DNA from 3 places in the Streptomyces sp. NPDC048751 genome. Region 3 is predicted to be linked to each of the others. Evidence: riboswitches for the same ligand, from Rfam matches in the RefSeq annotation. Region 3 holds a riboswitch; each other region holds the start of a gene.
The links. Region 3 has a riboswitch for thiamine pyrophosphate ahead of thiO (glycine oxidase ThiO). Riboswitches for the same ligand answer to the same signal wherever they lie in the genome.

Region 1 (2,257 bases), on a different contig from region 3:
GAGGTCCACGACTTGACCCACTGGTCACGGTTGTCGGCGATCTTCGCCGGGTCCATCGTCTCGGGATCCTTGGCGGCGGGCCCGTACTTCGTGAACTCGGCGGGCACCTTCGCCCCGGCGAGCACCGGGTAGACGAACATGTTCAGCGGCATGTCCTCCTGGAACTCCTTCGAGAGAAGGAAGTCGATGAAGGCCTTGCCGCCCTTGGTGTTCTTCGCGTTGTTCAGGAGCCCCGCGAACTCGATCTGCCGGAAGCACGTGCCGGTCGCCACGCCGGTGGGCGCGGTCGTCGGCTTGGGGTCGGCGTAGATCACCTCGGCGGGCGGCGAGGAGGCGTAGGAGACGACGAGCGGCCGGTCGGCCTTGGCCTTCTTGCCGCCGGCGGACCCGGAGAACTCCTCGTTGTAGGCCTGCTCCCAGCCGTCGACGACCTTCACACCGTTGGCCTTGAGCTTCTTCCAGTAGCCCTGCCACTGGTCGTCGCCGTACTTCGCGGCGGTCGCGAGCAGGAAGCCGAGGCCGGGCGAGGAGGTCGAGGCGTTCTCGGTGACGAGGAGGTTCTTGTACGCGGGCTTGGCCAGGTCGTCGAAGGAGGCCGGCGGGGCCAGCTTGTGGTCGGCGAAGTACTTCTTGTCGTAGTTGACGCAGATGTCGCCGTAGTCGACCGGGGTGACCCGGTGCTTGTCCTTGTCGAGCTGGTACTGCTGGTCGATCTGGTCGAGCCCCTTCGCCTCGTACGACTGGAACAGCCCGTTGTCGAGCGCCCGGGACAGCAGGGTGTTGTCGACGCCGAAGAAGACGTCGCCCTGCGGGTTGTCCTTGGTCAGGATCGCCTTGTTGACGGCCTGGCCGGCGTCGCCGTCCTCGAGGACCTTGACCTTGTAGCCGGACTGCTTCTCGAAGTCGGCGAGGACACTCTTGGAGACGGCCCACGAGTTGTGGCTGACGAGGGTGACGGTCTTGGAGTCCGTCGAGCCCCCGCCGTCGGACGACGACCCGCACGCGGACAGCGTGACGAGACCGAGGCCGACGGCAGCGGCCACGAACGTCTTGGTGTGCACTGGTTTTCCTCCTGGGGTTGGCCAGGAAGAGACGCGGCCCCGCCCGGAATCCCCGGGCGGGGCGCAACAGCTTGAGTGGGTGACCGAACTTCCTACCCAGAATGACCTGGGCGAGGTTCAGAGGGTCTGCGGCCCGCTTGCCGCACTCTCAGCGCTGTGGCGCTCCCCTGTCGGAATATGAAGATGTGGTGGGACCGATGGAACCCAGCCAGGTTACCGCTCGGTGGCCGCGAGCTGGCCACAGGCCCCGTCGATCTCCTGCCCACGGGTGTCCCGGATCGTCACCGGCACGCCGTGCGCCGCGATGGCCTCCACGAACGCCTTCTCGTCCTCGGGCCGCGACGCGGTCCACTTCGAGCCCGGGGTCGGGTTCAGCGGGATGAGGTTGACGTGCACGGGCTTGCCCTTGAGCAGCCGGCCGAGCCGGTCACCGCGCCAGGCCTGGTCGTTGATGTCCCGGATCAGCGCGTACTCGATGGACAGCCGGCGCCCCGACTTCTCGACGTAGTCGAAGCCCGCGTCGAGGACCTCGCGCACCTTCCACCGCGTGTTGACGGGGACGAGGGTGTCGCGCAGCTCGTCGTCGGGGGCGTGCAGCGAGATGGCGAGGCGGCACTTGAAGCCCTCGTCGGCGAACCGGTGGATCGCCGGGACGAGCCCGACGGTCGACACGGTGATCCCGCGCTGGGACAGCCCGAGCCCGTCCGGCGCCGGGTCGGTGAGGGCCCGGATGGACTGCACGACCCGCTTGTAGTTGGCGAGGGGCTCGCCCATGCCCATGAAGACGATGTTGGAGAGCCGGGCGGGCCCACCGGGAACCTCGCCGTCCCTGAGCGCCCGCATCCCGTCCACGATCTGGTGCACGATCTCGGCGGTGGACAGATTCCGGTCCAGACCCGCCTGCCCGGTCGCGCAGAACGGGCAGTTCATCCCGCACCCCGCCTGCGAGCTGATGCACATCGTCACCCGGTCCGGGTACCGCATCAGCACGGACTCCACGAGCGTCCCGTCGAACAGCCGCCACAGCGTCTTGCGCGTGGTCCCCTGGTCCGTCGCCAGATGCCGTACGACCGTCATCAGCTCGGGAAGCAGCGCCTCCTGCAGCTTGGGCCGCGCGGCGGCCGGGATGTCGGTCCACTGCTCCGGGTCGTGCGCGTACCGCGCGAAGTAGTGCTGAGCGAGCTGCTTGGCACGAA
Region 2 (2,257 bases), on a different contig from region 3:
ACACCGCGCAGCCGTCCCACGACGACGACGGCGAGGGCGAAGATACCGGCGAGCACCGTCATCGGGAGGCGGCGGTTGACGTCGGTGACCGAGTACTGCAGGTCCTTCGGTGCCGAGGGCTCGTAGGCGACCACTACCTCCTGGCCCTCGTGCAACTGCCGTGACTGGTCCGGCTGGACGATCTCCGTGAACGTACGGCCCGTGTCGTCGCCGGTGTCGACACGGATCGTCGCCTTCTTGCAGGTGCCGTTCGCCTGCTGCTGGGCGGAGGCCCCCTCGGCTGTGGGGGCGCCGCCGGTCGGGGCGCCCCCCGAGGCGTTCACCGACTTGCAGCTCACGCTCTCGACCTCGGTGACCGTGGCTTGCTGGGTCTGCCGGTCGAAACCGACGCCGGTGCGCTCGTGCGCGGGGGCACCGCCGGGCCACAGTACGGCCAGCCCGACCACGACCGCCGCGGCGAACGGGATGAGGATCGCCGCGATGACCTTGCGCAGATGCTTGGAGACAGGTGCGGCGGGACCGTGGCTGTGACTGTGCGAGTGGCCATGACCGTTGCCGCCACCCTCGTGCCCGTGCCCGGGGTCGTGGCCGTCTCCACCACCGACGCCCGGCCCGCGGCCACCTTCGGAGCCGGGACCATGCCGATGCGCGTCACCGCCACCGGGACCGAGCCCTTGGCCGCCGCCGGGACCGAACCCCTGCCCGCCCCCAGGTCCATGTCCCGGGCCGCGGTCTCCCGGACCATGTTCGTGCCCGCCGGCGAAGTCGTAGTCCTGACCGATGCCGGGGCCGGACCCGCGGGCGTGTTCGTCACCGAACGCGGCTCGCTGATCGTGGCCGCCGCCGTAACCAGGCGCGTCCCCACGGCCGTTGCCGTTTCCGCTGCCAGGTCGGCGGGGCGGCTCGTTCGGCGGGAACGGGTACTGCTGTCTCGTGGTCACCGCCCGATCATCGCAAGAACGACCGAGGCCCACTGTTCACCGCGCCACAAAGGACGCTAGCGTGGAGGCACCTTTGCACACGCGGGAGCTCGGAGCACCGGGCTGAGAGGGCGCTGACCTCCGTCTTCGCGATGTTTCACGTGGAACAGCGTGATGTTTCCCATGAAACGCCGACCGACGGAAACCGCTGCGTCGACCGCCGAACCTGTTACCGGGTAATGCCGGCGTAGGGAGTAGGTCTCATGACCAACAAGGACGCGCGCACGCCTGCCTCCATGCAGTCCCCCAGCAGCGAGGAGGCCGGGAAGTCCATCGGCTGGCACAAGGCGTATGTCGAGGGCTCACGCCCCGATCTGCGGGTGCCGGTCCGTCAGGTGCACCTCACCAACGGGCAGACAGTCACGCTCTACGACACCTCGGGCCCGTACACCGATCCGCTGGCCGACACCGACGTCCGTAGGGGCCTGCCGCCACTGCGGGAGAACTGGATCATCTCCCGTGGCGACACGGCGGAGTACGCGGGCCGTCCCGTCCGTCCCGAGGACGACGGGGTCAAGCACACCTCCCCGCGTGGCGGACTGCGCAACCTCGACGCGGTGTTCCCGGGTCGGCCCCGACAGCCGCGCCGCAGCCGTGACGGCAAGGCAGTCACGCAGCTCGCCTACGCGCGCCGAGGCGAGGTCACGCCCGAGATGGAGTACGTGGCCATCAGGGAGAACGTTTCGCCCGAGGTGGTGCGCGAGGAGATCGCGGCGGGTCGCGCGGTGCTGCCGGCCAATGTGAACCACCCGGAGATCGAGCCGATGATCATCGGCAAGCGGTTCCTGGTGAAGGTCAACGCAAACATCGGCAACTCCGCGGTGACCTCCTCCATCGAGGAGGAGGTCGAGAAGATGACCTGGGCGACCCGTTGGGGCGCCGACACCGTCATGGACCTGTCCACCGGCCGCAACATCCACACCACCCGCGAGTGGGTGCTGCGCAACTCCCCCGTCCCCATCGGCACGGTCCCGCTCTACCAGGCCCTCGAGAAGGTCGACGGCAAGGCCGAGGAGCTGACCTGGGAGATCTACAAGGACACGGTCATCGAACAGGCGGAGCAGGGCGTGGACTACATGACGGTCCATGCGGGTGTCCGGCTGCCGTACGTCCCGCTCACCGCCAACCGCAAGACCGGCATCGTCTCTCGCGGTGGCTCGATCATGGCGGCCTGGTGCCTCGCGCACCACAGGGAGTCGTTCCTGTACGAGCACTTCGAGGAACTCTGCGAGATCCTCGCCGCCTATGACGTCACCTACTCGCTGGGCGACGGTCTG
Region 3 (2,257 bases):
CGGCTCAGGAACGGCGCGTACCGCTTCGGCACGGTCAGCCGCAGCACCTGCCCCTTCACGGGCCGTACCGGCGGCAGGACCTCGTCCGGGACGCCCGCGAGCCGCCCGCTGAGACTGCCGCCGGCGAGCACCACCTGCTCCGCGCCCAGGGCGACACCCGCGCGTGTGACGACGCCGGACGCCCGCTCCCGTACGACGGAGAGCCGCTCGGCCCAGCCGCGGTGGAAGACCACGCCCGCCCGCTCGCACGCGGCCACCAGCGCCCCGGCGAGCCGCCGCGGGTCGATCTGGTGGTCACCGTCCACCCGCAGCCCGCCGCGCACCCCCGGCGCGAGCATCGGCTCCAGGCGCCGGCAGTCCCGCCCGGACAGCCAATCCGACTCGAGCCCCGACTGCCGTTGCAGGGCGTGCAGTTCGCGCAGGTGGGCGCGGTCGTCGGCGTCCAGCGCGACGGCCAGGGTGCCGTTGCGGCGATAGCCGAGGTCGTGTCCGGTGAGCTCGGTGAGTTCGGCCGCGAAGTCGGGGTAGCGGCGGGCCGACTCCAGGTTCAGGCCGAGCAGTGTCTGCTCGCCGTAGTGCAGTTCGGTGACCGCGGCCAGCATCCCGGCCGCCACCTGCGCGGCACCGCCGCCCGGCTCGGGGTCCACGACGGCCGTGGCGAGACCGCGCTGCGCGGCCCGCCAGGCGGTGACAAGACCGATGATTCCGCCCCCGACGACCAGGACGTCTGAGGTGTCGGACGTACGCGACATGGGCTTCCAGCCCCTCCCTTCGCCGGCATGACCCGGATCAGGTTCGTACGGTCGGAGGCCGCCAGCCTCCCTCTCAGCCCGGTGCGCCGGGCTCCCGCGTGTGCTTTACGGTGGCCACCCTAGCCCTCGGAGCAGCGCACTTGTAGGGAGCCTCACGTCATGCCCCGCTCGCTGGACGGTCTCGTCCTCGCCCCCGTCGCCGACCAGGCCCCAGGTCAGGTGGGTACGCGCACCCGGTTCACGTACCACGAGAAGGACGGTGAGATCTGGGCCGAGTACACCGGCGGAGATGTCGTGCGCGGGCGTCTGGTGGGTACGCGTGTGGGGGACGAGCTGGACTTCCGGTACGTGCAGTTGAAACAGGACGGGACCACGTCGGCGGGGCACTGTGTGTCCACCGTCGTGGAGCTGCCCGACGGCCGGGTGCGCCTGGAGGAGACCTGGGAGTGGGAGTCGCAGCCCGGCCGGGGCACGAGCGTGGTGGAGCAGGTCAGGGAAGCCGACGGCTGACAGTAGGTCGGCCGACAGCTGACTGACGCATGGTCAGTTGTCTAAGGTGATCAGGTGAGCGAGCAGACGCAGGAGCGGGGCACGGCGGGGCGACGGCGCGTGGTCGTCGTCGGGGCGGGCATGGCCGGGGTGCAGACCGCGGTCGCCCTGCGGGAGCAGGGCTTCACCGGCACGGTGACACTGATCGGCGCGGAGCCCCACCAGCCGTACGACCGGCCGCCGCTGTCCAAGGCCGTCCTGCTCGGCAAGGCCGAGGGTTCCGCCTTCGACGTCGACTTCGAGGCGCTCGGCATCGAGCTGCACCTGGGGCGCGAGGTGCTCGGCGTGCGCCCCGGCGACCACGAACTGGACACCACCACCGGCCCGGTGCCGTACGACGTCCTCGTCCTCGCGAGCGGAGCCGAGCCCATCCGGCTGCCGGGCACGGAGGGGGTGCCCGGTGTGCATCTGCTGCGCACCCTGGACGACGCCGAGCGCCTGCGGCCCGTCCTCGCGCGGCAGCACGACATCGTGGTGGTCGGCGCGGGCTGGATCGGCGCGGAGTTCGCCACGGCCGCCCGGGAGGCCGGCTGCGCGGTGACCGTCGTCGAGGCCGCGGACCGGCCGCTCACGGGCGCGCTGCCCGCCGAGGTCGCCGCGCCGATGGCCGCCTGGTACGCCGACAGCGGGGCGGTGCTGCGCACGCAGGCGCGCGTGGAGCGCGTCGAACCCGGCGCGGTGGTGCTCGCCGACGGCACGCGGCTGCCCGCGGGCGCCGTCGTCGTCGGCATCGGCGCCCGGCCCGCCACGGCCTGGCTGGCCGGCTCCGGCATCGCGCTCGGCGCGCACCGCGAGGTCGTGGCCGACGACGGCCTGCGCGCCTCCGCGCCGGACGTGTACGCGGTCGGCGACTGCGCATCCTTCCCGTCGGCGCGCTACGGCGAGCGGCTGCTGGTCCACCACTGGGACAACGCCCTCCAGGGCCCGCGCACGGTCGCCGCGAACATCGTCGGCGG

Region 1: linked by a shared signal. The riboswitch ahead of ACGFNV_RS29700 (thiamine ABC transporter substrate binding subunit) and the one ahead of thiO (glycine oxidase ThiO) in region 3 are both predicted to bind thiamine pyrophosphate.
Region 2: linked by a shared signal. The riboswitch ahead of thiC (phosphomethylpyrimidine synthase ThiC) and the one ahead of thiO (glycine oxidase ThiO) in region 3 are both predicted to bind thiamine pyrophosphate.

The regions. Positions count from the first base shown of each region.
Region 1 covers NZ_JBICUX010000010.1:26,205-28,461, forward strand. The annotation lists gene ACGFNV_RS29700 (thiamine ABC transporter substrate binding subunit) at 1-1,061, opposite strand, end outside; TPP riboswitch at 1,133-1,240, opposite strand; gene rlmN (23S rRNA (adenine(2503)-C(2))-methyltransferase RlmN) at 1,275-2,257, opposite strand, start outside.
Region 2 covers NZ_JBICUX010000012.1:160,937-163,193, forward strand. The annotation lists gene ACGFNV_RS33150 (YibE/F family protein) at 1-941, opposite strand, end outside; TPP riboswitch at 1,013-1,191, shown strand; gene thiC (phosphomethylpyrimidine synthase ThiC) at 1,184-2,257, shown strand, end outside.
Region 3 covers NZ_JBICUX010000006.1:412,072-414,328, reverse strand. The annotation lists gene thiO (glycine oxidase ThiO) at 1-752, opposite strand, end outside; TPP riboswitch at 750-860, opposite strand; gene ACGFNV_RS21655 (hypothetical protein) at 912-1,262, shown strand; gene ACGFNV_RS21650 (NAD(P)/FAD-dependent oxidoreductase) at 1,317-2,257, shown strand, end outside.